DNA from 4 places in the Chitinophaga caeni genome. Region 3 is predicted to be linked to each of the others. Evidence: riboswitches for the same ligand, from Rfam matches in the RefSeq annotation. Region 3 holds a riboswitch; each other region holds the start of a gene.

Region 1 (7,443 bases), 2.3 Mb from region 3:
ATAAGATAGCATCGGATTGTTTTGCCTTTTCTAATGTTTCGGCAGGCAAAGGTTCCCCGGTTGCTTCGATGGCAACATGCCCCATGATACCTTCATCAAATGTGAATTGATGACCGTAATTATCCGCTATTGTTTCCAACACCTTTTTACCCCAGGTTGTAACCTCTTGACCGATTCCATCTCCCGGGATGACTAATATTTTTTTCGAAATACCCATGTTCGTTGATTCTTATAAATGCGTTGTAGGATTAGAAATTAAATGGTCTGCTAGCTTCGTAATTTTCAATTTCCGGGCGGAGGTTCAGCAGGTAATCGATATCATCATAACCGTTCAACAAACAAGTCTTCTTATAAGGATTGATGTCGAATTGTGCCGATTCCCCCGTGCTGGTGATCGTGATGGTTTGCGCTTCCAAGTCTACGGAAAGGGTAGCTTTGGGATCGGCTTCCACCGCTGTAAAAATTTTATTTAAATATTCATCGGTTACCTGTACCGGAAGGATGAAGTTGTTCAAGGCATTGTTCTTGAAGATATCGGCAAAGAAGCTGCTCACTACAACTTTGAACCCGGCATCACCGATGGCCCAAGCCGCGTGTTCCCGCGAAGAACCGCAACCGAAGTTCTTGCCTGCTACTAGGATTTCCCCGCTATAGATAGGGTTGTTCAGCACGAAATCCGGTTTGGGAGAACCATCTTCGTTATAGCGCCAATCGCGGAATAAGTTTTCACCAAAACCATCCCTGGTCGTGGCTTTTAGGAAACGTGCCGGGATAATCTGATCCGTGTCGATATTTTCAATTGGAACGGGTACTACCGTTGACACCAGGTTCTTAAAAGTTTTATCCATAATATTTTTACTTCCTTGTTCTGTTTAATAATTAATGACTTGCCGGTCTTTCGGCGTGGATACGCAAGCGTTTATAATCGAGGAACCATTTACCGTCACGGAAATGTGTGGGTCGCAGGTTCTCTTGCACGGTGTACATGATGCGTTGTTTTTCGGCCGGGGGTACATTCACGAAGAAATGACCGCCAAACATTTCCAACCATTCCACGATGCCATTTTCGCCGTCTTTCAGTTCCGTTTCCCGGTCGAAGTACATTACTTTCCTGATCGTTAATCCTTGGTGTTCCAAAACGGTCGTATACCGGGCTGCAGAAGGGAAGTACCATACCGCGGGAAAGGCGTAATTGCTTTTCAACAATTCCTTGCTTACGGCATCTGATAGCGACTTTACATTATTCAATCCCCCCATTTCTAAAACCAGCCTGCCGCCGGGTTTAAGATGCCTGCGCATTTGAGCTGCGGCTTTTTCCTTTTCCAGGACCCAATGGAGGGTAGCGTTTGAAAAGATGGCATCGTACTCTTGGCCCAAGCTTAATTCCGTGATGTCTGCTACTTCGAAGCGGAGTTCAGGATAGTGGCTGCGGGCGCTTTCGATCATTTCCGGGGATTGGTCGATCCCTGTAACGATCGCTCCAGGTTCGGCGATCTTGGCCGTTAATTCTCCTGTACCGCAACCTACGTCCAGTATATGCTCCCCTTCCTTGGGATCTAACCACGAAAGGAGGTCATTACCATATTCGAATACGAAGGCGTGCTGTTCTTTATATAAAGTTGCGTTCCACATAAGTTTAATTTTATGATGCTAACATTTCCCTTACATCTACTACTTTACCGGTGATGGCGGCTGCGGCAGCCGTTAAAGGGCTAGCCAGGAAAGTGCGGGCATTAGGGCCTTGCCTTCCTTCGAAGTTCCTGTTAGATGTAGAGATACAATATTTTCCAGCGGGAATTTTGTCTTCGTTCATGCCCAGGCAAGCGGAGCATCCCGGTTGGCGCAATTGGAACCCGGCAGATTCAAATACTTTATCAATACCTTCTTCAATAGCTTGCGCTTCCACTTGCTTGGAACCCGGAACGATCCATACGGTTACATCATCGGCCTTCTGCTTACCTTTCACAAACTCGGCCACCTGGCGTAAGTCTTCGATACGGCTGTTGGTGCAGCTACCGATAAATACATAATCCACTTTCTTGCCGAGCAATTGGCTGCCCGGTTGTAAGTCCATATAGGAGAGGGATTTCGAGAAGGACGGTTTTTCATGTTCCGCGATCTCGGTAAGCGCCGGGATGTGTTGTGTTACACCCATGCCCATTCCCGGGTTGGTGCCGTAGGTAATCATCGGTTCAATATCATCGGCCTCGAATGTTAATACACTCTCAAATTGAGCATCTGCATCCGAATACAACGTTTTCCAATATTCCAGGGCTTTGTCCCAATCAGCGCCTTGGGGTGCAAATTCGCGACCCTTGATATAATCGAATGTTACTTCATCAGGGGCAATCATACCGCCGCGGGCGCCCATTTCGATGCTCATGTTGCAGATGGTCATGCGGGCTTCCATGCTCAGGCTACGGATAGCTTCCCCGGCATATTCCACGAAATAACCGGTAGCGCCAGAGGCAGAGATCTTGGAGATAATATATAAGATGATGTCTTTCGAAACCACGCCCGGTTTTAACTGGCCGTTGATTTCAATTTTCATCCTTTTCGGTTTGTATTGAAGGATACATTGTGTTGCCAAAACTTGTTCTACCTCGGAAGTACCGATACCGAATGCGATAGCGCCGAAAGCGCCGTGCGTGCTAGTGTGGCTATCACCGCAAACGATGGTCATGCCCGGTAGGGTAATGCCCAGCTCCGGCCCGATTACGTGAACGATACCTTGATACGGATGGCCGAGTCCGTATAGCTCTACGCCGAAAGCCGCGGTGTTTTCAGTTAACATTTCAACCTGTTTGCGGCTCAATGCTTCCTTGATCGGCAGGTGCTGATCCATCGTAGGCACATTATGGTCGGCAGTGGCGCGGGTCTTATTGGGTCTGAAAACAGGGATGCCCCTTTTACGCAAACCATCGAAGGCCTGCGGGCTGGTTACTTCGTGGATAAAATGCGTGTTGATGTAAATTACATCCGGGTGCCCTGGTTGGCTCGCTACAACGTGGTTCTCCCAAATTTTGTCAAATAATGTTTTTCCCATTCGTAAATTACTTTAGTATTTGCTTTTGTATGCCGTTTCCTATTTTTGTAATAATCGGTAACTTCGATAACGTTTACTCAAATCTAACGGTCAACAGCCTTACGGTATATGGTGACTTTTCATCTATTTACGATATACAACCGCCCTTTAGAGGATGTAATGAATTGATAACTAGTATTTTATAAACATCTTTCAACGATGCCCAACAGCCAGAACGATGCCTTATTTATATTGATAAAAACCTTGACGAAAGCAGAGAAAAGGAATTTTCAGTTGGCGTTTAACAAGAATAATTCCAAGGAAGATGTACTTTTCATACAATTATTCAACGCGATGGATCGCTTGAATACTTACGATGAGGAGCAACTGCTGAAAAAAACGCCCGGGATTAAAAAACAACAATTATCAAATGTAAAGGCGCATTTATATAAACAATTATTGACAAGTTTACGCTTATTGTACAAGCAGAAAGATCCGATGATCGATTTAAGGGAGCAGATCGATTATGCTAGGGTGCTGTATAACAAAGGTTTATATACGCAAAGTTTAAAATTACTTTCCAAGGCAAAAGCTAGTGCCAAGGAACAGGAGGAAGTGCTGCTTTGGTTTGAAATTATAGAATTTGAGAAACTGATCGAATCCCGGCACATTACCCGGAGCTTGGAAAATAGGGCTGATGAACTGAGCGAGGAATCAATCATGCTCAATGCGCACCTTACGAACGTGAGCCGACTTTCCACTTTGGCCTTACGTATGTACGGTCTTTACCTGAAGCTGGGCCATGCCCGCAATGAGAAAGATGTGTTGATGATCAAGAGTTTTTTTGACATCAGCCTCAATTCTAATATGCCGTCCGAGTTGAGTTTCTATGAAAAGATTTATTTCTATCAAGCCTATTGCTGGTATTACTATATTTTGCAGGATTTCTTAATGTATTACCGGTATACGCAGAAGTGGGTGGACTTATGCGATGAATATCCGTCTCTCAAGAAAAATGATCCGGATCTTTATATCAAGGGGATGCATAATTTGCTGACGGCGCACTTTTACAATGCAAACGGTGAGCGGTTTGCAGACGTTTTGCATGCCTTGGAAGATTATACGGCTAATAACAAGGATATGTTTAATGAAAGTACCGCTACCAGCGCTTTTGTATATATCTACACGGCCAAGATCAACCAGCATTTCATGATGGGGACTTTCTCCGAAGGACTTTCGCTGGTTCCCGAGGTTGAAGAGCAAATTTGCCAGCACCAATTAACGGTGGACCAACACCGTGTATTAGTTTTTTATTACAAGATAGCCTGTTTGTATTTCGGTAGCGGGGATAATAATAATGCCATTGTTTATCTAAATAAAATCATACACTTACGTATCGGTAATTTGCGTGCAGATATCCAATGCTTCGCGAGGATATTACACCTGATCGCGCATTATGAACTGGAGAATTATAGCCTGGTAGAATATTTAATAAAATCCGTTTACCATTTCATTGCCAAGAATAAAGATTTGGGTTTGGTCATGGAAGAGATATTGAAATTCCTCCGTAAGAACATTTATGCGCATCCGAAAGCATTAAGGGCAGCATTCATCGATTTAAAAGATCGCTTGGTAGAACTTTCCAAAAATCCATATGAAAGAAGATCCTTTCTTTACCTCGATATTATCTCCTGGCTGGAAAGTAAAATTGATGGTGTGCCCGTGCAGGATGTAATCCGGGAAAAGTTCAAAAATAAGGTTCCGCGGATTTAGTTTTTTACAAGGTAGGGGTCCATCCAGGAAATGCTATAACTTATTGAAGGAGAGTGTCATTTTAGTAAGAAAAAATGAATGGAATATTGTTGCCTATAAAATGTGTTTATTACAGATTATTAATTATTACCATGCCAAAAAAGTTGATGAAAAGGCACTAAAATTACTGTAACCTTTACCCCTATTAGCTTCACAAAAAGTTTAAAACTTTTATTAACACCTGTTAGCAACTTTATCGACCGGGGCATTTCTTGATCATTACATTTGCAATAGTTCTTGACTTCGTTGCAATGGTTCTTAGCAAAGAGAGATGAAAAGGGAATCGTGTGAAACTCACGAGCAGACGCGCTACTGTGATTCCGATAATGAATGGTTCATTATCCGTTGCCCAAAATCCACTGACCACTCGCTTAACCAACGGGGAAGGTGCGGTACCGGGAAGGAAAGCCAGGAGACCTGCCAATGCAACGTTTATGTCGAAACCTTCGCGTTCCAAGGTATTTGGCCCGGGTGTACATCACCTAATCTTTTACCACGTACTCTTTGCTGGTACGGGAACGGCAGTAATTTGAATTTTTTCACACATTGTTGCCAAAAATATTATCTATATGAACAACGAGAATGAGATACTTCTAAAAGAAAACAAAGACAGGTTTGTTTTATTACCGATTAATTATCCCAAGATCTGGGAAATGTACAAGAGGCATGAGGCTAGTTTTTGGACTGCTGAAGAGATTGATTTGAGCGGCGACTTAAAAGATTGGGCGAATATGTCGGATGGCGAGCGTCATTTTATTTCCCATGTATTAGCTTTTTTCGCTGCTAGTGACGGTATTGTTAATGAAAACCTGGCCGTGAACTTCATGAGCGAAGTTCAAATCCCGGAAGCCCGTTGTTTTTACGGTTTCCAAATCATGATGGAAAATATTCACTCCGAAACATATGCATTGCTGATCGACACTTACGTGAAAGATCCGGCAGAGAAAGACCGTTTGTTCCACGCCGTAGAAACTGTTCCTGCTGTGAAGAAGAAAGCAGAATGGGCTTTGCGTTGGATTGAGAACGGGAATTTTGCAGAGCGCCTCGTAGCTTTTGCCGCGGTAGAAGGCATTTTCTTCTCCGGTAGCTTCTGTTCTATCTTCTGGTTGAAAAAGCGCGGTTTAATGCCGGGTTTAACTTTCTCAAACGAATTGATCAGCCGCGATGAAGGGATGCACTGTGAATTTGCTTGCTTGTTATACAGCATGTTGGAAGGAAAATTATCCGAAACGCAAGTGCATGAAATCATCGGGGATGCCGTTGCTATTGAGAAAGAATTTATTATCGATGCTTTACCTGCTGCCCTGATCGGGATGAATAGCGAGTTGATGAGCCAGTATATCGAGTTCGTTGCGGATCGTTGGTTGTCGGAACTGGGTTGTAAGAAAATGTTTAACACTGCCAACCCGTTTGATTTCATGGAGATGATTTCATTGCAAGGTAAAACGAACTTCTTCGAGAAGAGGGTCGGTGATTATCAAAAAGCCGGCGTTTTGGGCGGTAACAAGGATGCCCAGACGTTTAGTCTCGATGAAGATTTTTAGATTTTGCAGCCGAGGTTCGCGAACCTCGGCAGACAGCCGCGAACCACGGCAGACAGCCGCGAACCACGGCAGACAGTCGCGAACCTCGGCAGACAGCCGCGAACCTCGGCAGACAGTCGCGAACCTCGGCAGACAGCCGCGAACCTCGGCAGACAGGCATGACAGGCGCGCAATCAAATACCAATTGAAAAATATTATTACTACCCATAAAATTTACCGCGTATGTTTGTTATTAAAAGAGATGGCCGTAAGGAATCTGTTAAATTTGACAAGATTACGGCACGTATTGAGAAGTTGTGCTACGGATTGAACCCCGATTATGTTGATGCGATAGATGTAGCAAAGAAGGTGATCCTTGGTTTGTACGATGGCGTCACGACCACCGAGTTGGATAACCTCGCTGCCGAAACAGCCGCATCACTCACCACCAAGCATCCGGATTATGCTTTGTTGGCTTCCCGCATCGCGGTAAGTAACTTACACAAGAACACTACGAAGTCGTTTTCCAAAACGATGAAGAAATTATATGAATACATCGATCCTAAAGTGGGCAAACCTGCTCCATTATTAAGTGATGAGGTGTATGAAATCATCAAGAAAAATGCGGATACGCTCGATTCTAATATCATTTATGATCGTGATTTCGCGTACGACTATTTTGGTTTCAAAACTTTGGAACGTTCTTACTTGCTCAAAGTTGACGGTAAGATCGCCGAGCGTCCGCAACATATGATCATGCGCGTGGCTGTTGGCATTCATAAAGATGATATCGAGAGCGTGATCAAAACTTACAACCTGATGTCTGAACGTTGGTTCACGCATGCAACACCTACCTTGTTTAATGCCGGTACCCCTAAACCGCAAATGAGTAGCTGTTTCTTGCTGAGCATGAAAGACGACAGCATCGAAGGTATTTACGATACGCTGAAACAAACAGCCAAAATTTCTCAAAGCGCCGGAGGTATCGGTTTAAGCATTCACAATATCCGTGCTACGGGTTCCTATATCAGTGGTACCAACGGTACTTCCAACGGTATCATCCCGATGTTGCGTGTCTTCAAC
Region 2 (7,443 bases), 2.0 Mb from region 3:
TTGTATGAAAAGATTCTTTAATGCCGCCATGGCTTTTGGTTTAATAATGGTCATCTTCGCCTCATGCGCTTCATCACAGGGTCCTTCTGTTGGTAGTGTGAAAAGGAGCTTAAAAGGTACCTGGGTGGTAAATAACATTAGCTTCGAAGGTATGCCCCAGAACATGAAAGTGACCACGGTTTTTAGCGGCATCCCCTACAAATGCTTGGAAGGTAGTGTTTGGACTTTCCCCCCAAATTATTACGGCTCTTATGCTATCAGCTCTACAGCCACCGATTGTAACCCGATGACTCAAAAAATCGTTTGGAGTAACCAGGTACAAAACGGTGCGGTATTCTTGCAGTTCAAAGAAATATATGAAGGCGAAAAAGCCAAAAATGTAACTGAAGGTTACCGGATGGAGATTTCCAATATGAGCGAAACCAGCATGACTTGGAAGGCCCCGGTGAATGTAAGTGGTCAAACTGCCTACGTTATCTACAATTTATCTAGGCAATAAATTTATTATATATTCAAACTTATTCAATGCAGCCAACCGCTTTACCACGGTTGGCTGTATCATTTTAATATAAGCGGTTTGAACTTGTTAATGGCATCTACCGCCGGGTTCCGGTGGGCGTTACAGCAATTTTTGCATTGGCATCAAACCGGGAATATCCCTTGAAAACGAAAACAACATCCTTATGTAAGTTTGCCATGGAATCCTGCAAGCCTATCCAGTCGATATGTTCTATCCAATGCCGGCCAATTTAATAATGAAGTTCCGGCAGATAAATCGTCCATAATTAGAGCTTTTGTGTATCTTTGCCATCCTTTATTGATATTAGAATTACACATGAAAGCATTTAATCTTTTTATAAAATACCGTTTACAAATCGGTATATTTTTATTGGTAGCCGGGATCGCGATGGGATTTTCACTCGGGTGGTGGGAAGCTTCTATCGTGTTATTTTTGGCAGCAGTTTGTATCGTGACGCATTATATGTTTGGCCCGATGCGCTTGGTGCAGGAAGCCGTTGAGTCAGGTGATGTTGATGCGGCCATGGCCATTATGAATAAAATCAAGTTCCCTAACTTGCTTTATAAACCCATCCGTTCGGTTTACTATTTCATGCAAAGTAACCTGGCGATGCAAAGCCAAGATTTTGACAAGGCCGAGGCTAATATCCGCCAAAGTATAAAATCCGGCAGCCCGATGAAAGAGATGGAGGGGATGCAATATTTCCAACTGGGAATGATTGCTTCTCAAAAAGGTGATTTGAAAGGCGCCGATCAAAACTTGAAACGCGCGCTAAAAATCGGGATGCCTGATAAGGAAAATAAAGCAGCAGCATTATTTGCACTGTGTAATATTGCTGCCAGCCGCCGCGACTTCAAGAGTGCAAAGGACTATTTACGCCGGGCCAAGGATTGCAGGCCTACAACCCCGCAAATCGTTGCTGAAATCAAGAAAATGGATAAGTCCCTTTCCAGGATGCCCGGTTGATCCAAAACTTGACCTCATTTTTTAAAATATTAAAAGGATGTTAGTATTAGAGCTAACATCCTTTTTTATTCTCAATGCTGTTTCTTAAATATATCGCCAAGATGCAGTTTAGTAGCGGATGAATTAAACAACTTATTCCCTGGTGAGTAATTTATCCAGGGCCTGTTTTAGATCATCCCATAAATACTCGGTATCTTCTAAACCGAAATAAATCCGTACCATTCTATGTTTCGGGTTTTCCCCATCAAACTCGCTAGGTAAAACGTTTGCACAAGAAGGGAATACCAAGGATTCATGCCCGCCCCAAGAAACCGCCATTAAGAAATGTTTCAAGGAGTTACAGAACAACTCGATCTTTGCAAGATCCCTTGTTTTGAGCTGAATCGTAACCAGGCCGCCTGCACCTTTCATTTGTTTTTTTGCCAAATCATACTGCGGAAAATCGGGATCGAAAGGAAAATATATCCGCTCGATGGCCGCATGTTCTTTTAACCTGGGAAAGATGAGCTGGGCAGATGTATCGCATTTCTTTAACCTTAATTCCAAGGTCCTAAGCCCGCGGATCAACAACCAAGCATTCATGGGAGCTATCGCACTGCCAACATTCAGGTATTCTGACTTGAATATCTTTTCCATCTTTTGCTTACTTCCTGTTAAAACACCCGCTACCACATCACTATGCCCCCCTATATATTTTGTGGCTGATTGTAAAGCCAGGTCTATACCCATACTGACCGGGGATTGGAATAAAGGTGAACAATGACTGTTATCTACGATAGATACGATATGATGTTCTTTTGCCCAATTAGCTACCGCTGTTAGATCCTGCAATTCGTACGTAAAAGAATTGGGCGTTTCCAAGTAAACCAAGGTGGTATTGGATTGCCTTGCCCGTTCGAAATTCTCGATATCCGTACCATCGATAAACGTTGTTTGTACACCGAAACGGGGCAGGATGATTTCAAACATATGCTTTGCCCAACTATATGGATCTCTTACCGAAACGATATGATCTCCATGTTTCACTTGTGACAAAATCGCTGCGAAGATCGCCCCTGCGCCGCTACTAAATACTAAAGCATCCTCGGCGCCATCCAGGGCAGCCAATTTCTTTCTCAAGATTTCCAGGGTCGGGTTCATACCCCGTGAATATAAAAATCCGCTATACTCATCCAGCATAAGCTGGCGCATCTCTTCAACTGTTTTAAATGCAAAGTTGCTACTTTGCACGATCGGGGGGGCTACAGCATTAAAGTACATCTCCCGATCTTCACCCAATTCATTAATAATGTATGATAAATCCATAAGCTCATTTTATTGCCTCAGCAATATGTCACGAATAATTAGACAAGCAACCTTAATTACCGTTTCAAATTAATTGTTGGTAATTTCCTCCCTGACTACCTTTTTAGCCCCAAAATATAATGGAAGCCCTACAAAGAAAATGCTCAAACCTATTAAGGCTCCTTTCCAATCTTGGATGAAAATATTTACAGTTACCATTAAATACACCAATACAAATATAAGTGTTGTATACGGGTATGATTTCATTTTATAAATCCCAAGCCCGTCCATAGACTTGGTTTTCCTTCGCAATACGAATATTGATGCCGCGGCGGATGCTAACCCGATCGTGTCGAAGAGCATCACGTATTTCAACATTTTATCGAAGGTGCCCAGGAAAAATATCACGATGATAATCAACGCGGTAAACACCGTTAAGGCTACTTGCTGCACCTGTGTTGCCGGGTTCACACGCATGAAAATAGCTGGCAAAACCCCATCTTCGGCCATTGCATAATACATGCGTGGGTTGCTAATCAAGTTCACATTAGCGTAGCCCATCACCGAGATAAACAATAATACCGAAGTAATCTTGAAGCCGCTTTCTCCGAAAAATGCCTGCATCATCCTCGAAGCTAAAGCATCGGTCGTTTTCAGTTGCTCGAAGCCAATCACTTTAATATATGCATAGTTGATCGTGAAATATGCCGTAATGATGATTGCCATGCCAATAAAAATGCCCTTGGGCATATTCCTGGCCGGCTCCTTGATGTCGCTTCCGAAGTTAATAGTTTGCTGGTACCCCCCGTAGGTAAAGAATACCGGCACCAAGGCGGCGCCAAACATGTATAACCAGTTATGACCGTTGTGTCCTGTTATAGATTCAACAGCTTTCGGCGCCTGGACATCCCCGACGAAGATCGTCATACACAATACCAACACCATTAATATCTTTATAACGGTTAGGATATTTTGCCAACTCGCACTCATGCGTATGCCGATCATATTTACCGTGTACAGTAGAGCTACTGTTCCAAAAGCAATTAATTTTAGACCGGCATTATTTTGCAGCGATGCCGGCAATAGTACCGGGCCAATGTATTCTGCCCCGATCATGCAAACCGCGGCCACCGAAGCTGCATTAGAGATCAATACCGTCCAGTTGATCATAAAAGCGTAAGCCGGGTGGTAACAGTAAGACATAACCTTGTAAAACCCACCGGCTTTGGGATAACGGGAGCCGATCTCTGCATAAGTCAAAGCCCCGCAAAGAGTTACGAAACCACCGATCACCCAAATCAGTAAAAATTGCCAAGGCTCATTTACTTCCCTGGAAACATTAATAGGTGTTCGGAATATTCCCATGCCTATCACAAGGCTCACCACGATCATGGTGAGATCGAATAATCCTAATTTGGGCTTGATGCTCATAGATTGTAAGATAATATTCAAAGATTAATTTTTATCGAAAATTTAAAATCCATCAAAATAGCGTAGGTTTGCCCTGTTATTGGTTGTGGAACAACACCCTAGTTGTCATCCACATTAAAAGGGAACACCGGTGCAAAACCGGGGCTATTCCCGTAGCTGTAATCCTGCCCCATTCATTTGGGGAATACATCCTTGGTATTCAAAGCCACTGTTTTCTTTGAAAATGGGAAGGCGCCACCGGATCAGGTAAGCCAGAAGACCTGCCAATTTCAACTACACACCACGCTTTCGGGAAAAAAGCGAGGATGTAAAGCCTTCCCGGCATTATATCTTTCATATTCCTGTTCCGTGGCATTTTTCAAGGATCGCTAAAAAATTATGCAAAAGAAGCAAATTATCCTCCCCCTCTTATTCTGGGGAGCCGGATTGTCTACAGCATTGGCGCAACATGGCCAACCGAAAGATTCAACCGCAACCAACCAGCTTAATACCGTCGTGGTAACCGCCGCCAAGTTCCCCAAGCAACTGTCGGAAACCGGTAAGGTTGTAACCGTAATTACAGCAGAAGATTTAAAAAGGAACAGTGGCAAAACTTTAAGCTCCATCCTTAATAACCAAGCTGGGATCGTTGTTAACGGCGCCGAAAACAACCTGGGCTCCAACCAGGAAGTTTATACCAGGGGCGCTTCCAGTGGCAATACTTTGATCCTGATCGATGGTATTCCACTTTACGATGCCTCTACCATTAATAATACGTTTGATATAAATTTTTTACCTGTCTCACAGATCGAAAGAATCGAGATACTAAAGGGCAGCCAATCAACTTTATACGGCTCTGATGCCACTGCCGGGGTAATTAATATTATCACCAAGAAAAATGCCGATAAACCTTTAGGCATATCCGGCCAGTTGGCTTACGGTAGTTACGATACTTACAACGCCAATGCGAACCTCGGCGGTCAAGCCGGGAAATGGTCTTACCAGGCCGGGTACAATTATCTCTCCAGCAAGGGATTTTCCAGCGCTTATGATTCCACCGGCAAACAAAATTTTGATAAGGATGGCTTTACCCGCAACCAGGGCTATGCAAGCATAGGTTTTAAACCTGGAGATAACTGGGAAATAAAAGGATTCGTCAATTATTCGAAATATACAACCGGCTTAGATGGCGGCGCATTCCTCGATCAAACCCGGAATAAACTACATAATAATACCTTGCTCGCAGGCATTAACAACCGTTATAATTTCAAGAAAGGTAGCTGGTTCTTTACATACAATTATCAAAAGAATGATCGCCACCAAATGAAAGATTCCGTTACGGAATTTGACTACTATTATTATGCAGATTATATCTCCAATACACATCAATTGGAAACTTATGTCAACTTCGATCTGACCAAGGAAGTACAGCTGATCGTGGGCGCTGATTACCGTACGTCTAATACGGACGAGCAATACAAGTCGGCATTTCCCATTACAGGCTTGGGTCCTGACAGTGCGCATATGAATCAATTCAGCCATTACGCTTCATTGTTCTTGCATAATCTCGGTGGTTTTACAATGGAAATCGGCGGCAGGTTCAATTACCATTCCGTTTATGGAAACAATCAAACGATTTCGTTCAACCCTGCATATGTTATCAACGATAAGCATAAGATTTTTGCCAATATATCCAGCGCTTATAAAACACCCACTTTATATCAATTATTTTCCGAGTTTGGAAACCGTAACCTAAACCCTGAATCTTCGTTAAACTATGAAGCAGGTTACCAAGGCTTTTATTCAAAAAAGATCAATTTCAGGGTTACAGGCTTTTTCCGGGAAGTTAAAAACTGGATCGATTTCTATTCCGGGATTTATCCGGAGCCAAGTTATTATGTAAATGCAGACAAACAGGAAATATACGGAGCCGAGATTGAAGGCAACTGGAATATAACGGATGACCTGCGTTTCAACTTGAATTACACGTACGTAAAAGGTAAAACTATTGATAAAGACAGCACCTACAACAATTTGTTCCGCAGGCCGGAACATGCATTAAATGCAGGTTTAGGTTACCAGGTCAATGATCAACTTTTCCTTTCCCTGGTAGGTAAATGGTATAGCAAGCGCTGGGAGAAGCAGTATAATGCACCTTCCGTTCCATTGAAAAGTTATTATACGGTAGATGTATACGCATCTTATCAAATCAATAAACATCTCAACCTTTTCGTTGACGCCCGCAATATCACCGATCAAGAATATTTTGATATCTGGGGATATAATAACAGGAAATTCAATGTCAACGGCGGATTACAATTTAATTTTTAATATACACATATAATAATCACATGATGGAAAACAAGAAAATTAACCCGAGAACAGGTTTATTAGTACTCTTCATCCTGATTGTAGGAACCCTGAGAGTGCTTAATAGCGGTGAGCTTACCCCCTTTTCTAATTTCACACCGATCGGTGCAATGGCCCTGTTTGGCGGCGCTTATTTTTCGGACAAATGGAAGGCTTACCTGTTTCCTTTATTGGCTTTATGGCTAAGCGATGTTGTAATGATGCAGTTTGTTTATAAATCTGATTTAAGTGGATTGTTATACCGGGGCTGGTATTACAACTATATTGCATTTGCCGGCATGGTGCTTATCGGCCAATGGATACATAAAATTACCGTCATGAAATTTATCCTGGGTGCGGTTGGCGCCGCATTATTTCACTGGATCGTATCTGACTTCGGTGTATGGATGTCAGGCGGCACCAACATCCTTACCGGTCAACCATTTACGAGGGATTTCAACGGTTATTTGCAATGCTTGGACCTGGCGATTCCATATTTGCAAAGAATGTTACTTGGAAATATTATGTACGGGGCCATCATGTTTGGAACTTACGAACTCATCAAACGTAAATATCCAACACTGGCATACGCGAATGCATAGGCGCAGCGTGTCTCCATCCATATTTCCGGGTATTTTATGTTCCCGCCAATATTGCTAATAAATCCTGATCCCGCTATGCCAAACATATATTGCCATAGCGGGATTTTCATATCAACAAATCCTTTGAAAATGATTTGCTCTTCATTTTTACCGGCAGCTACCCAAATGATCTACGATATGGGATTATCCCATCACCTGCAAGGGGTTACATTTGAATGTCCACCCGTTGCAAAAGGGCAACCTGCTATTGTTAGATGCGTGCTTGAAGGGTTCCAATATTCAAGTACGGAGATAGACCGTATCTTTTCTGCC
Region 3 (7,443 bases):
CATTTAAAATAGCCTTGGTGCCGAGCAAACCTACATCGAGGTGATAATTATCTGCTGCTACCCGTTCCGCCAATTTGGCCGCAATTTTAGCTTGCAAACTATCGGGCACAATACCCCAAAACAATGGCACGCTCAATGCTGTTTGAACACCGTCAGCGTAGACTCCCGTTTCGGCATTATAAAATTCCTTGTGAAAGGCCGTTTTAATTTTTTCTGCCAAGGCATTGTAATGTTCCCAATCTCCCGATTTGCCGAAAAGCTTTGCCGCTGTTGCAAGTATTTTTACATCGGCATAATAATACGCGGTGGACGTTAAGGCCACGGGTGTTCTTGACTTCACCGGTACCCAATCGCCCAGTCCCCATGTTGTAACGCCTGTCGGACTTATCCTGTCAATATAATTTACATAACTCTTGATATGCCCGTACGATTTTTTCAATAATTGGGCATCTCCGTAAAAAAGGTAAATGTTCCATGGGATGACCGCGATGGTACTGGTCCAATCCGGTCCATTTCCCCATTCGTAGCCCCATCCGCCTGTCGGGATGATGGATGGTAACACCCCGTTAGGTTGTTGTTCATCGCGGTGATCGGCTAACCATTTTTCATATACGGTGATACCATCAAAATTGTACAATCCTGTTTCTACCGCGATAGCCGCATCACCTGTCCAGCCGTTTTTCTCCCGCTGCGGACAATCGGTGGGATACCCGAACAGGTTTGATAAATAAGATTGATTGGTGGCAGCCCAAATTTTATTGATCACCGGATCGGAGGTGTGCAGCTTGCCGATAGGTTTTACATCGCTATGCATGAAATAACCTTTTACATCTTCGCGTTGTAAAGAAATAGGTTGATCACTGCTTACCTCGATATATTGAAATCCTTTGTAATTAAATTTCGGCATAAAAAATTCCCGGCCATTTCCCGATAAGATGTAAATATCTTCCTGGAAAGGATCCGTACTATCTTTCGGGCGGTAATGGACGATGATGTTTGATAAATCGACATGACCTAAACTATCGAGTAATTCGCCGTGTTTCACGCGGATTACTGTTCCCGGTTTACCGGAAACCTGTATGCTGCTGATCCCGGCAATATTTTCGCCGATATCAAAAACGTAGTTGCTATCCGAGAATTTCTTCATGTTAACAGCCGGAATTTCCCGGGTGATCCGGATCGGTTGCATACTTTGCGCCACGATGTTGCCAGATGGCGCCGACCGGTAAATGGGGCCATGCCAAGTGCTATCAGCAAATCCCGGCTTGTTCCAACCCGGTTGTTCCAAGCGTGCATCATAATGTTCCGCCGTATAAATGCTGTTGAATAGGGTGGGGCCTAAAGTCCATTTCCATTCCCTGCCTGTACCGATCGTTTCCGTACTTCCATCTTCAAACATGAGCCGGATATCCATGCAGAATGCTGGTCTATTGCGCCAAGGCGCCTGGTCGAAAAACCAAACCGCGGTAGATTGGTGATTGTACCAGCCATTGCCCAGCTCCACTCCAACAACATTTTCACCTGGTAGTAAATGATCAGTGATATCATAGGTAACATATAAATTTCTCCTATCAAAACGGGTGTACATCGGGTCCAGTTGATGATCCCCGATCCGTTTACCATTTACGTACATTTCGTATAAACCGGCCACCGCGATATAAGCCCGTGCTGATTTTATTTTCTTATGGTTGATAAAGCTCCGCCGGAATAAGGGAGCTCTTTTTTCATCCTTTGAATACCTGTCGCTAATCCATGAGCCTTGCCAGTCACTTTGATGCATCATACCGGTTTCAAAAGTGGAAATTACCGCCTCACTTTTTTTTCCGTCCCTGCCCCAGGTTTCCACGCTCCAATAATAGCGGGTGAATGATTGTAGTTCGGGGCCGGAGTAACTGGTTAAGATACCGGGAGAATGTTGTCGCCCGCTTGTCCATAAAGGCTGATTTTTTAAGCTGCTTGGATCCGTGGCGAGGCATACGCGGTAGGCTTCCTGTTGGTAGTTATCATTTCCCGACCCTGTTTCCTGCCACGAGAAACGCGGTTGGGGAACATCGATCCCCAATGGTGTTTCTAAGTATTCCACGCGAAGGTTCCGTGGTTGTGAATAACTTGGTTGCATGATCGATATTATTCCGATAAGAAGTCCTGCCAGCTTACGTTTCATGTTTTATCATTTTCCCGGTAGAATTTGTGGAACCGGTATCTAGTCAAGGTAATTAACGCCGCAAAATCGCGTTTTTCATCGATAAGATGATGGATTATTCTATGGTAATAATAGCTTTTTATCCCGGTATAAAAGAATATGAAGAATGCTTAGAATGCTCTAATAAATTTTGTATGTTGTTCTCAAAATTGTGTGACATGTTTTTAAAATTAAAGGCGATCCTGTTAGCATCGGTCTTAGCGATACCGGCATTGGCCCAGGAAGAGCTGCCCATAGTGCCGCAACCGCGGAATGTTGAATTTTTAAACGGAAATTTTGCAATCGATTTCAATACGGAGATTGTAAATGCGGATGGACTTTTCAAGAACTCATCTCAATATTTGCAGTGGGAACTTCAAAAACGTTTCCGGATTAACCTGGCTAACAGGAATGCGGGTAGCGGGGAGAACTGTATCAAGTTTACCCGTACGAGGGACAAGGATATGCCGGGGGAAGGTTATGAATTGGTAGTTCGTCCCGGGGAAATTATTATCGCTGCCAACTCTGAAAAAGGTGCCTTTTACGGTTGTATATCCTTGTTGCAAATGGTAGCGGCAGCACAACAGGATGGTGGCAAAATGTTGTTGCCGGCCTGCTTGGTGACCGATGAGCCGCTATATGGATGGCGGGGTTTTATGCTCGATGAATCGCGCCATTTTTTCGGTAAGGATGCCGTGAAGGATATCTTGGATTGGATGGCTTATTATAAGTTGAATAAATTTCATTGGCATCTTACAGATGAACCTGCCTGGCGTTTGATGATACAAGGATATCCTTTCCTGGCTTACGTGGGCGGGGTAGGAAGCTGGTCGAACCCGTACCTGCCTGCACAGTTTTATACGCAGGATGATGTACGCGAGATAATCGAGTATGCTGCTGCAAGGCAGATCGAGGTGATCCCCGAGATCGATATGCCCGGACATGCAACGGCTGCCAACAAGGCTTATCCCGAGTTTAGCGGCGGCGGTTCGAAAGATCACCCCGAATTTACATTTAACCCCGGGAATGAAGGTACTTACAGCTATTTGAGCAGGATTTTAAGGGAAACGAATACCTTGTTCCCTGCGGCAAAGATTCACCTGGGGGGTGACGAAGTGAGTTTCGGTAACGGGAAATGGGCAACAGATCCCGGCATTCAGCAATTGATGAAGTCCGGGAAGCTGAAAGATCTGAAAGCTGTTGAACAATATTTCATGGAACGTATGGCTGATTCTGTAATGGCCATGGGCAGCCAGGTATTGGCCTGGGATGAAATGGCGGATGTTGATTTGCCAAGGGATAGTACCATCATTTACTGGTGGCGGCATGATCAGCCCAAGCAGTTAAAGAAAGCCTTGGACAATGGTTATAGAACGGTAATTTGCCCGAGGTTGCCTTTTTATTTTGATTTCGTGCAGGACAGTACGCACAAGGTTGGCCGCAAATGGGGTAAACAATATGTTCCCTTGGAAAGGGTCTACGGTTTTGATGCGGCTACTTTAGTTCCAAGCTCGCAACAGCAGTTAATCCTGGGTATCCAGGCGAACTTGTGGACGGAAAGGGTTGAGAATGTGCAAAGGTTGCAATTCATGTTATTTCCCCGGATCTGCGCTTTATCCGAAGCCTGTTGGTCTTTACCGGCATCGCGGGATTTTCCTTCATTCCAGCAACGGATGAAATACCAGTACAAATTATTCGACCAGGCACATATCTATTATTACAAACCTGGCCGTGAAGAAAAACCTTAACGGTTAGAATATTATGGATGACATCCCGGTAGTAAACAATGCTACCGGGATTTTTTATTGTAGCCCTTTTTTTGAGCCATGAAACCTCTTTTGGTGGAAATACGGGATTCATTTACATTTGCAGCACATTGGTTCCTGCTGTCAATTACTGATTAGTAGGATTAAAAGGGAACTCGGGTGCAAATCCCGGACAGTCCCGCTGCTGTAATTCTCGTTACAATACCCGGCAAATCTATGGTCACTGTGTACTACATGGGAAGACCGCCAGGGTAGAGATAAGTCAGAATACCTGCCGTGTGAATCGTTTTTAAGCTTTCGTGGAATGAAGCTTGGAAGTACCAGCATTACATGGTCTTATACCGTAGGTTGATTATTTTCTTGATGTAGTTTTTTCACTGCGAAGGCTGTTGATATTTTTTATCAAACAGTTCAATTATGCAATTCATCGAACAAAAGCGTTCCTTGAAAACGGCATCGCTATGCCTGTTATGCTGTCTTTTTTGCTGCGTTCAGCTATTTGCCCAGGAGGATTCCTCGCAAGTCAGGCAGTTGAAAGAAGTGCCGGTATTCGGCTCGAAGGTATATTCGGGATTATCCCCGGTGCAAACTTTACAAGGAGGCGCCTTACAACGTTTGGCCAGCCAGTCGGTCGCCGATGCCATCCGTTATTTTTCCGGTGTGCAGGTAAAGGACTATGGAGGGATCGGGGGGCTGAAAACGGTGGATGTCCGCAGCATGGGAACCAATCATACCGGCGTTTTTTACAACGGTGTACAGGTAGGGAATGCCCAGAATGGGCAGGTTGACCTGGGGCGATTTTCATTGGATAACATGGAGTCCGTTGCACTCGTAAACGGGCAATTAGCCCAATCGTTACAAACAGCAAGGGATTATGCTACCGCTGCATCCATCTATTTACAAACGAAGCAACCAACTTTTGAAGCGGGTCGTAACTCCATGCTGAAAGGAAGTTTTAAAACGGGGTCTTTCGGATTAATGAACCCTTCATTGTTGTATCAAAGAAAGTTGCATTCAAAGCTGGATGCATCTTTTAACCTGGAATGGGTGCAGGCTACGGGGCGTTATAAATTCCGTTACCGCAAGAAGGATGGGTACGATACAACTGCTTATAGAAAAAACGGCGATGTAGAGGCTTTAAGGGCAGAAATGAGCTTGTTCGCCCATGTATGGAAAGGTCAGTGGAACACGCATTTTTACTTTTACGATGCGGAGAAAGGCTTGCCCGGCTTCATAGTAAACGGTGTATTCGGCCATGTTGATCGTCAGTGGGATCGCAATTTTTTCGTGCAATCTTCTTTCAAGAAGCCGGTAGCTTCCCGGTATAGTTTCATGCTGAATACGAAGTTTGCTTCCGATTATACCCGGTATCTCGCACCGGATACGATGATACTTTATTTGGATAACCGGTACAAACAACAGGAGTATTATATTTCATTCGCTCAAAAATTCGTGTTAACATCATTTTGGGATATCAATCTCTCCACGGATTGGGTACATCAAAACATGACAGCCAACTTGGTCAACTTCTCCTATCCTACGAGGGATTCCTACTTAGCGGCTTTATCAACCACCTTGCACTGGGACCGGTTTAGGTTGCAAGGAAATATCCTGGGTACTAAAACAAGGGAGCGGGTCGAAAAAAATAAGCCTGCCAATCCACAAGATGAGTTAACGCCGGCATTATTTGTCGATTGGCAACCATTTTCAATTAGCCCTTTTAAAATCAATGCATTTTATAAAAGGATTTTCAGGATGCCTACGTTCAACGATTTGTATTATACGGAAATCGGGAATGCGGGTTTGAAACCGGAGTTCGCCACGCAGTATAACCTCGGCTTACGTTATGCGCTCAACTTCGGTACGGAGGCGCAGCACCAAGTTGGTATTGAAGTAGACGGATATTATAATGAAGTAAGTCAAAAGATCGTGGCGATGCCTACGGCCAGCCAGTTCCGTTGGACGATGATGAACCTGGGCCATGTAGAAATACGTGGTATAGATGTGAAAGCCCATGCTACATACAATTTCGAAAGCGGCTTGATCGGCTCCGCCAGGTTCAGCTATACTTATCAAAAAGCGCAGGATTTTACGGATAAGAAGGATTCTTTTTACGGTGATCAAATTCTTTATATCCCTTGGCATAGCGGTTCCTGTATTTTATCTGCGAATTATAAAAGATGGGACTTGAATTACAGCCTTATTTATACCGGGGAGCGGTACAATGCGAAGGCTAATATTCCTGAAAACTATGTACAACCCTGGTACACGAGCGATTTTACTTTTTCGAAGTACATGGTCTTGAAGCGCAATAAACTCCGGTTAACCGCGCAGGTTAATAATATTTTCAACCAATATTATGACGTAGTGCTGAACTACCCGATGCCGGGAAGGAACTACAAATTCATTATCAGTTTACAGATATAAAATTTAATCAATCATTTTTAATCTAATTAAATGTTTACACGGATCCACAAAGTTGTAGCTGTATTGTTACTGGTCAGCTATACGATTTCTTGCCGGAAAGACGATACGGTAGTTCCCCCGGTGACTACGCCTGTTGATACAGCCAAAATCAGCGTGGTAAAAGGTTTTTACTTGCTGAATGAAGCCAACATGGGAAGTAATAAAGCTTCAATTGATTATTACGATTATACCACGGGTAACTATAATAAGAATATCTACCCTACGGCAAACCCTGGTGTTGTCAAAGAGCTGGGCGATGTTGGTAATGATATCCGGGTGTACGGTAGCAAATTGTACGCGGTTATCAACGTGTCGAACAAGGTGGAAGTAATGGATGTGAAAACGGCCAAAAGGTTAGGGCAGATCGATATTCCCAATTGCCGTTACATCACTTTTGCAAATGGTAAAGCATATGTAAGCGCCTATACCGGTCCGGTGAGCATTGACCCGAATGCACCCCTAGGCTTAGTTGCTGAAATTGATACCGCGTCTTTAGCCATTACGAGGGAAGTTTCCGTCGGCTATCAACCGGAGGAGCTAGCTATCGTTGATAATAAAATATATGTTGCCAACAGCGGTGGCTATAGGCCGCCCAATTATGATAGTACGATTTCCGTTATAGATATTTCCAGTTTCCGGGAGCTGAAAAAGATCAATGTTGCGATCAATCTACACCGCTTAAAAGCAGATCGTTACGGGCATTTAATTGTTACTTCCCGCGGCGATTATTACAATACCCCTTCGAAGGTTTTCGTGGTAGATACTAAAACGGAAACAGTCATTCACCGGTTTGATATCGCGGGCAGTAACCTTGCTGTAGCAGGTGATACAGCATTTTTATACGGGAGCGAATTTAATTACAATACGGGGAGCTTCGAGGTTACTTACAATATGATAGACCTTAAAAATTTACAACTACTCAATAAAAGTTTTATTACCGACGGAACGGAAGCCGAGATACAGATGCCCTACGGTCTAGCTGTTAACCCGGTGACAAGGGACATCTTTGTGACCGATGCAAAAGACTAT
Region 4 (7,443 bases), 270 kb from region 3:
GCCATCGGCTACGATCAACACGGAGAGCCCTGCTTGGGCAATTGATCGTTTGTCTATCCTTGCCTTGAAAATTTACCATATGCGTGAAGAGGCGACACGGCAAGATGCCAGTGAAGAGCATAGGGCCGTTTGCCAATCCAAGCTGGATATCCTGTTAACACAGCAAGTAGACCTATCCACGGCTATAGAGAGTTTATTGCAGGATATCGAGGGGGGCAGGAAGTACATGAAAGTGTACAAGCAAATGAAGATGTATAATGACCCCAGCTTGAACCCGGTACTTTACGCGAACAAGAAATGAGCAAATTACGAACCATATTAGCGACCCGCTTTTCAGCGATGGGTGATGTGGCGATGTGCATTCCCGTGATACGTTCCGTATTGGCAGCAAACCCCGGTTTGCAGATCGTTTTCGTCACTAATAAAAAGTGGGGAGCGCTGTGTGAAGATGTCCCGGGCCTCGTGTTTTTCCCTGCCGATGTAAAAGGGGCGCATAAAGGCGTTCCCGGTTTGTACAAGCTATCCAGGGAAATCAGGAAAAGTTATAAGATCGATGCCTTAGCAGATCTTCACCAGGTATTGCGTTCCCAGGTTTTACGTACGTTTTTTAAGTTGGCGGGGACAAAAGTTGCCGTAATTGATAAAGGCCGTGCAGAAAAGAAAGCGTTGACCCGCCGCGAAAACAAGGAATTGAAACCTTTGCAAAGCACCGTAGATCGTTATGCAAGCGTATTTCGAGAGCTGGGTTTGCAATTTGATCTACTACCAATCGAAAGGCAGCAGAAAACATTGCAACCGGGTACCTTACAATTGACGGGGGAGAAGCGAACCGATACCTGGATAGGAATAGCGCCGTTTGCAGCGCACCGGGAAAAAATGTATCCCCTGGATAATATGAAGGAAGTCATTCAACATTATGCAGCGCAACCAGGTGTTAAAGTATTGCTTTTTGGGGGTGGAGAGGCCGAAATTCGGGCTTTAAACGAATTGGAAGTAAAATATCCGTCAGTAGTCTCATTAGCCGGGAAAATTGGCTTAAATGAAGAATTAGACGTGATATCCAATCTCGATGTTATGTTGAGTATGGATTCGGCCAATATGCACCTGGCATCCTTATTCGCGGTGCCGGTGGTGAGCATTTGGGGTGCAACGCACCCTTACGCGGGATTCATGGGCTATGGCCAGGAAATGATGAATGCCGTGCAGGTTGATCTTTCGTGCCGGCCTTGCTCGGTTTTCGGTAATAAAACTTGTTTCCGTGGAGATTGGGCATGTATGGAGCAGATATTGCCCCCGATGATAACGCATAAAGTGGATAATGTGATAAAAAAATAAATCTTTAAAAGACTTATTTGTATCCTGTTTCGACAAAAAAAATGATTGAAAATCAAAAAAATATTTTGCAGAAATAAAAAAAGTTCTACTTTTGCCATCCCAAACGAAATGCTTGCCCGATAGTATAATGGTAGTACGACAGATTTTGGTTCTGTTTGTCTTGGTTCGAATCCAGGTCGGGCAACAATAACAAGTTTAGTTGCTAGGCTCAGTTAAGTTCTTAAATACAAGCATTTCGATTGCCCGATAGTATAATGGTAGTACGACAGATTTTGGTTCTGTTTGTCTTGGTTCGAATCCAGGTCGGGCAACATAAAAAGTTATAATATGAAAGGATAGGATGTTGGTCTTATCCTTTTTTGTTTTCTTATTAATTAGTAAGTTAAATTCACTCCTAACTTCAAGCCCGGATAACCAAATTCTTGTATCGGAAAATTTGTCGTTTTGCCTGAATTCCCGGATCGATATTGCTGCGGGAATGTATAATTTATCGTATAGTTTTCGAATCATACCAAGGCTTAACTCTCTTTTGCCGGATAGTATTTCCGGTTTTCGGGAACGGTAACCCAATAATTGTGAAAGCCCGGTTTCAGGCATGTTTAGCTCTCCAATCTGAACTTTATACCCAGGCAATAAATATGATTTTTAATCATTGTTATCCGGCTAATATTGCTTTAAATTTACTTGAATTCCTTACCAGGTCAAGGAAATAAGCGAAGGATGATATATTCAGCCCCACCAGGAAACCATGGAACTTCGCACCGTTGATAGGGAACGGTAGCTTGCCGATACACTTGTACAAAAGCTCGATCGCGCGATCAAATTGGCGGCCGTGATGGCCAATTTGTGCCATTTTTGGTACTCGTTTTGGGGCAAGCAAAAAAGTACAAGAAACGAGCAGGTGGACATTGAATCGAACTTTTAAGGGATACGATAATTTTTCATTGAAAATCGATATTCAATTTCCAACATCGGTGATCAATCAAAAGCTATTTTCAAGCAATGTTTAATTTTTTTAATTCGGAAAACAAAGTACACCATGTAACATATTCCCTTCCCCCACCGTTCTAAGATTTGGAGAATACCGCGCTAAAATGTAGGTTTGCGCCTGCAACCGGGTTACATCTGTCGATGTATGAAAAGGGAATCCAGTGGAAACCTGGAGCTATCCCCGTAGCTGTAAACTTGATAAAATTACTTGGCTTTCCCCTGCCACTGTACTTCATTACGGGAAGGCTGCCAAGTACAAGTAAGCCAGAAGACCTGCCCGTTTGTATTGCCATCCTTCTTTCGGGCGAAAAGATGAGCTGGATCGAAGAGTATAAACTTAAAATAGATACAAACACACCCACATGAAGAAAAATTTAATAGGTTGGTTAGCTTTAGCTGCCATTCTTGTTGTTGCTTGTAATAAAAATAATGATGATCCTACGATCCGCCCGTTCGTTACCACGGAATTTAGCATGGATACGATAGATGTCGGCCAGTCGGTTGACCTGAAGCCTACCGTGGAAATGAAAGATGGCGCGAGTTTTCAGTGGAAGGTGGATAACGAGGAAGTTAGTAAAGATACCGCTTATACCTACACTGCTTCCAGCCGCGGTAACCATAGGGTTGTGTTTACGGCTAGCAATGCCGCCGGAAAAGATTCCGGGGTATATCAAATTTTCTCTCCTGGTGAATATGACCTCGGTTTTAGCCTGATTACCGAAGGCTGGTTTGGTCATGGTACCGGCAATGTTTTATTTTATAGTTACCTGCGCGATGAGTTGACTGACAGTGTGTTTATCAAGGAAAACCCCGGTAAAGCCCTTGGCGAAATCGGTAATACCTTGCAATATGGAACGGTTAGTTTCGATAAGATGTACCTCGTGGTAAAAGCAGGTGGACCATTGGTTAAAGTTGATCCTTACACAATGAAAGAGCTCGGTAGAATCGATAATTTACCCGGTGATTTCGGGACTTCTTTCCTCGGTTTGGATACCGAGAGGGGATTACTTGGTACGAACGATGGTGTTTACGTGGTCAATCTCTCTACCATGACAATCGATGGTACCAAGGTGCCTAACATTACGGGGCCTGTAGGAAACATGTTACAATACGGGGACCGTGTTTTCGCATTGACCCGCGATAGCGGTATCGTGGTTTTCCGCTCTACGAATTATAGCACTATTAAAAAATTAGGACAGGCAGATTTCGGTTTCGCTGCCGCTAAAGATGGTTTGATATACGCTGCCAAGGACAATAAATTATGGGGGATGAACCCGAATAACTTGGCCGCGGATACGATTACTTTACCATTTACTACTACCTCGCCTTGGGGTGCATGGAGAAGTGTGCCGATGACAACATCCAGCAAAGACAATTCCGTTTATATCGCACCCCCGGACGGATGGGCCGGCGGCGCCAAGATATATCGCTACCTGAAAGGAAATGCTTCCAGCGTTAGCGAACCTTTCTTCACGTTACCGGGAGGAGAATATTTTTACGGAGCAGCGATTGCTTACAATGCATGGAAAAATGAAATCGTGGCAACGGCAACCAACAGTTCTTACGGAGGGAATGTGAATTACCTGTATTTCATCAACGCAACCTCCGGCGCCGTGAATAAAAAGATTACGTTTAATGGCTATCATTTCCCTGCCATGTTATTGATGTATTAGCCTTGACTATAAATTTTCTAATAGTTTATATTACAATGGAGCTTCGTTATGAAGCTCCATTTTTTTGATACTTATCGAAAGCTTGTTTGGCAAGAATATTGACAACTATAAGTGTGATTATTTGTTATAAATAATAAATGAAACACGCTCGTCCATATGAAGAAGAATTTGGTTTTTATCTTGAATGGGGTTGTCAAAAATGCCTATGCGAAGGAGAAAGTATTGCAATTGATCCCGAACCGTAAATTAACTTCTGCAAATCCTGTTGTACTTTGGCAACATGTAATGCCGACGGAAATTAAGCAGTCTTCAGATGCGAAAATTGTAGAGCCGCATCCTCACCGCGGTTTTGCAACGGTAACATTTATGCTGCAAGGAGAAGGGTATCATTATGATAACGCGGGGCATGAAACCATATTGAAACCGGGCGATGTTCAATATTTATTTGCAGGTAGCGGAATCTTGCATTGTGAAAATCCTTCGGCACGGTTCGCCGGCTTAGGTGGAACTTACGAGTTATTGCAACTCTGGTTGAATGTTCCTGCCAAGTTCAAGATGGATCAACCGGTGTATCAAAGCGCTGTAAAGGTAGCCATCCCTGTTATCGTGGATGAATTGGGTGTGAATCTACGGTTGCCGATCGGGCATTACAAGGGGGCGAAAGGCCCGATAGAAACCAAGCAACCTATTATTGCCATTACCGGGGAGATCCATAATAATCACGATGTTTGTTTAGAAGTACCTGCCGGGAATTGGGCCTTGTTATATGTTGCCAACGGTTCCGTTACTTTAAATGATGATGAGGATAACCCCGTCCATGAGCATCAACTCGCCGTATTGGATAAAGAACGCGAAGAACTCAAAATAACGGCAAACGGGAATGCGCAAATCCTGTTCCTTTCTGCACCGCCATTAGATGAACCCCTGGTTATTAAGGACAATTTCGTCATGAATACGAAAGAAGAAATTGATCAAGCCATGGCAGATGTTGCTGCGGGGAAATTCGGTGAGATATAAAATTCTCTTGCTATTTTTTACAAATGTGTTGAATTATCGTCCCGGTATGTACATTTGCTCCATGCAAGCTTTTTCAGTTTCTATTGATTACAAGGGTGTTTCCCAACAATATTATATTGAACCTAAACAACTGGGTTATGTTATACAATTACATGTTGATATAATGGATCAGCATTTTCATTTCGAAGTAGATGACGAGGGGAATTGGCGTGTTATTGCGGCCGATCCTGCCGGGGCGCAGCAGGTTCCCGCCGGGTTGTTGCAATCTATAGCGGACGCGATAGACCTTCATTTGCAAAAATTCAACTCCTGGTAAGAACTGTTGATATTATTTTTCATAAAAAAAGACCGGAACAAGAATCCCGGTCTTTTTTTATGAAAATATCTTTCCATGTTAATTTAAAACTTCAGCAAGTTTCTTTTCTAATGCCTCGCCACGTAAGTTTTTACCGATGATCTTACCACTTGGATCGATCAGGAAGTTTTGAGGGATGGCATTTACACCGTATAAACCGGCCACTTCGTTTTTCCAACCTTTCAGGTCAGATACTTGTGTCCAAGCTAGACCGTCTTTTTCAACGGCAGCTAACCATTTGTCTTTGTTTTCATCCAAAGAAATACCGAATACGGTAAACCCTTTATCTTTATAAGTGTTGAATGCTTTTACCACGTTTGGATTTTCCTGGCGGCAAGGTCCGCACCAGCTAGCCCAAAAGTCAACCAAAACATATTTGCCTTTGAAAGAAGCTAAGCTTACAGCGTTTCCATCTTTATCGCTTTGGGAGAATTGGATCGCGGGTTGACCAACGGCGGTTTTCTTAGCAATTTCTAATTTTTTACCGAAAGCAACACCTGAAGGAGATGCTTTTACCGCATCCGCAAGGTTGTTATATAACGGTTCTGCTACAGCCGGATCAATATCGTAACCTACGGCAGTAGAAATAGCATAGATCCCGATTGGAGACTTAGGGTTTTTAGCAAGATATTGCTTGTAAATCTCAACTTGCTGTGCATCTAGCTTGTCGTATTGATTACCCAATTCTTCCATCTTCTGGGTGTTCTTTTCACTTCTTGCCTTGTAGTATTCCTGGGTAAGTTCGGCAATTTGTTTTTGAACATCCGCGGTCATGTCGTTGAGCTTCAATAACTCTTGCTGCGCAGGAGTTCCTGTAATGGTAGGTTCTTTAGTTATATCACCTACATTGATTTTCGTTTGACCTTTGTCGATGAAAAACTGGGATACACCTTTATAATTTCCTTCGAAGTTGAAGTTTTCAATTTCAGATTGATCTTTCCAAACAAGGAAGTTAGCCATGGTAGGTTCGGCCACTTCACCTTTAAAAGTGAATTTACCGGAAGCGTCAGTTTTGGCGCTGTCGATCACGTTTTTACCGCTATTACGGTAACGGATATAGAATGTTGTCGGCGTAGCAGCTTTCGCATAAGTTCCTTCGATAGTGAAAGGATACTCCTTGACAGCCTCTTTTTCTTGTGCAAAGAGCGCTAAAGGGGCTAGCAATGCTCCCGCTAATATCAATTTCTTCATTTTATAAATTGGTTTTTGTATAACAAATATGCTGAAAGTACGAATCTACGACAATTTAAATTTGATAGACGGCTATTACTGCTCAGCAAATATCATCTCTAGGGTTTTCTCCAGTTGAACTCCCCGCAGGTTGCTTGCAATAATCTTGCCGTTCGGATCTACCAAGAAGTTTTGCGGGATTGAACGCACGCCATATTGCAGCGCCACGGCATTATTCCAGCCTTTTAAATCGGAAACCTGGGTCCAACCCAGTTGATCTTGCCGGATGGCTTTCAACCAGTTATTGCGGTTGTCATCCAGTGATACGCCTAATATAACGAAATTCTTCGACTTGTACTTTTGATAAGCTTTTACTACATGCGGGTTCTCTTGCCTGCATGGTCCGCACCAGCTGGCCCAAAAGTCTACTAAAACGTATTTCCCACGGAACTGGGATAATTTTACCGGTTTGCCTTCGGTATCATTCTGCGTAAAATCCGGTGCATCCGGCTGATTTTTAGCCTTTTGAATGAAGTTATTGGCCATATTGCCGTAACGGCTTTTCTGAATGGCAGGGGAGAGCCGCCCATAGGCTTGCTCAAACTCCTTGATATCTACCTTGTTGCGTAATTCATTCAGCAGGATCCATACGCTGGCGATGGATGTAGGATGCTGTTGTATAAATGCCAGTCCTTCTTTTGATACATCCCCGGTGAATACCTGGGCTTTCTTTCTGAATGCTTCCTTGGCAGGTTCATTATCAGCTTCTATTGCTGATGCTTCGCGGTTCAAAGCATGTGCCCGCGCGATCAGGGGCTGGAACGTTGATTGGTATTCTTGGAAATGCTTTGTCTGCACACCGGATCGTAATTGATTGAGAACGGGGAAGTTAGCCGCATTCGC

The links. Region 3 has a riboswitch for cobalamin ahead of COR50_RS11585 (TonB-dependent receptor). Riboswitches for the same ligand answer to the same signal wherever they lie in the genome.
Region 1: it holds a riboswitch for cobalamin, as region 3 does, so the genes downstream of both, COR50_RS21175 (ribonucleoside-diphosphate reductase small subunit) here and COR50_RS11585 (TonB-dependent receptor) in region 3, are expected to answer to the same signal.
Region 2: it holds a riboswitch for cobalamin, as region 3 does, so the genes downstream of both, COR50_RS03045 (TonB-dependent receptor plug domain-containing protein) here and COR50_RS11585 (TonB-dependent receptor) in region 3, are expected to answer to the same signal.
Region 4: it holds a riboswitch for cobalamin, as region 3 does, so the genes downstream of both, COR50_RS10425 (DUF5074 domain-containing protein) here and COR50_RS11585 (TonB-dependent receptor) in region 3, are expected to answer to the same signal.

Annotation. Positions count from the first base shown of each region.
Region 1 covers NZ_CP023777.1:5,045,247-5,052,689, reverse strand. The annotation lists gene leuB (3-isopropylmalate dehydrogenase) at 1-217, opposite strand, end outside; gene leuD (3-isopropylmalate dehydratase small subunit) at 249-848, opposite strand; gene COR50_RS21190 (class I SAM-dependent methyltransferase) at 880-1,632, opposite strand; gene leuC (3-isopropylmalate dehydratase large subunit) at 1,643-3,046, opposite strand; gene COR50_RS21180 (hypothetical protein) at 3,245-4,798, shown strand; cobalamin riboswitch at 5,073-5,276, shown strand; gene COR50_RS21175 (ribonucleoside-diphosphate reductase small subunit) at 5,407-6,381, shown strand; gene COR50_RS21170 (ribonucleoside-diphosphate reductase subunit alpha) at 6,604-7,443, shown strand, end outside.
Region 2 covers NZ_CP023777.1:743,095-750,537, forward strand. The annotation lists gene COR50_RS03025 (lipocalin family protein) at 5-499, shown strand; gene COR50_RS03030 (tetratricopeptide repeat protein) at 836-1,486, shown strand; gene COR50_RS03035 (trans-sulfuration enzyme family protein) at 1,619-2,791, opposite strand; gene COR50_RS03040 (APC family permease) at 2,861-4,201, opposite strand; cobalamin riboswitch at 4,265-4,483, shown strand; gene COR50_RS03045 (TonB-dependent receptor plug domain-containing protein) at 4,580-6,511, shown strand; gene COR50_RS03050 (DUF6580 family putative transport protein) at 6,532-7,131, shown strand; gene COR50_RS03055 (ABC transporter substrate-binding protein) at 7,261-7,443, shown strand, end outside.
Region 3 covers NZ_CP023777.1:2,717,124-2,724,566, forward strand. The annotation lists gene COR50_RS11575 (alpha-L-rhamnosidase) at 1-2,164, opposite strand, end outside; gene COR50_RS11580 (beta-N-acetylhexosaminidase) at 2,362-3,930, shown strand; cobalamin riboswitch at 4,042-4,241, shown strand; gene COR50_RS11585 (TonB-dependent receptor) at 4,366-6,375, shown strand; gene COR50_RS11590 (YncE family protein) at 6,406-7,443, shown strand, end outside.
Region 4 covers NZ_CP023777.1:2,442,324-2,449,766, forward strand. The annotation lists gene COR50_RS10400 (DUF4254 domain-containing protein) at 1-301, shown strand, start outside; gene COR50_RS10405 (glycosyltransferase family 9 protein) at 298-1,335, shown strand; tRNA gene COR50_RS10410 (tRNA-Gln) at 1,449-1,519, shown strand; tRNA gene COR50_RS10415 (tRNA-Gln) at 1,576-1,646, shown strand; gene COR50_RS10420 (hypothetical protein) at 1,991-2,188, opposite strand; cobalamin riboswitch at 2,435-2,620, shown strand; gene COR50_RS10425 (DUF5074 domain-containing protein) at 2,688-3,998, shown strand; gene COR50_RS10430 (pirin family protein) at 4,155-5,015, shown strand; gene COR50_RS10435 (hypothetical protein) at 5,077-5,331, shown strand; gene COR50_RS10440 (TlpA disulfide reductase family protein) at 5,410-6,561, opposite strand; gene COR50_RS10445 (TlpA disulfide reductase family protein) at 6,637-7,443, opposite strand, start outside.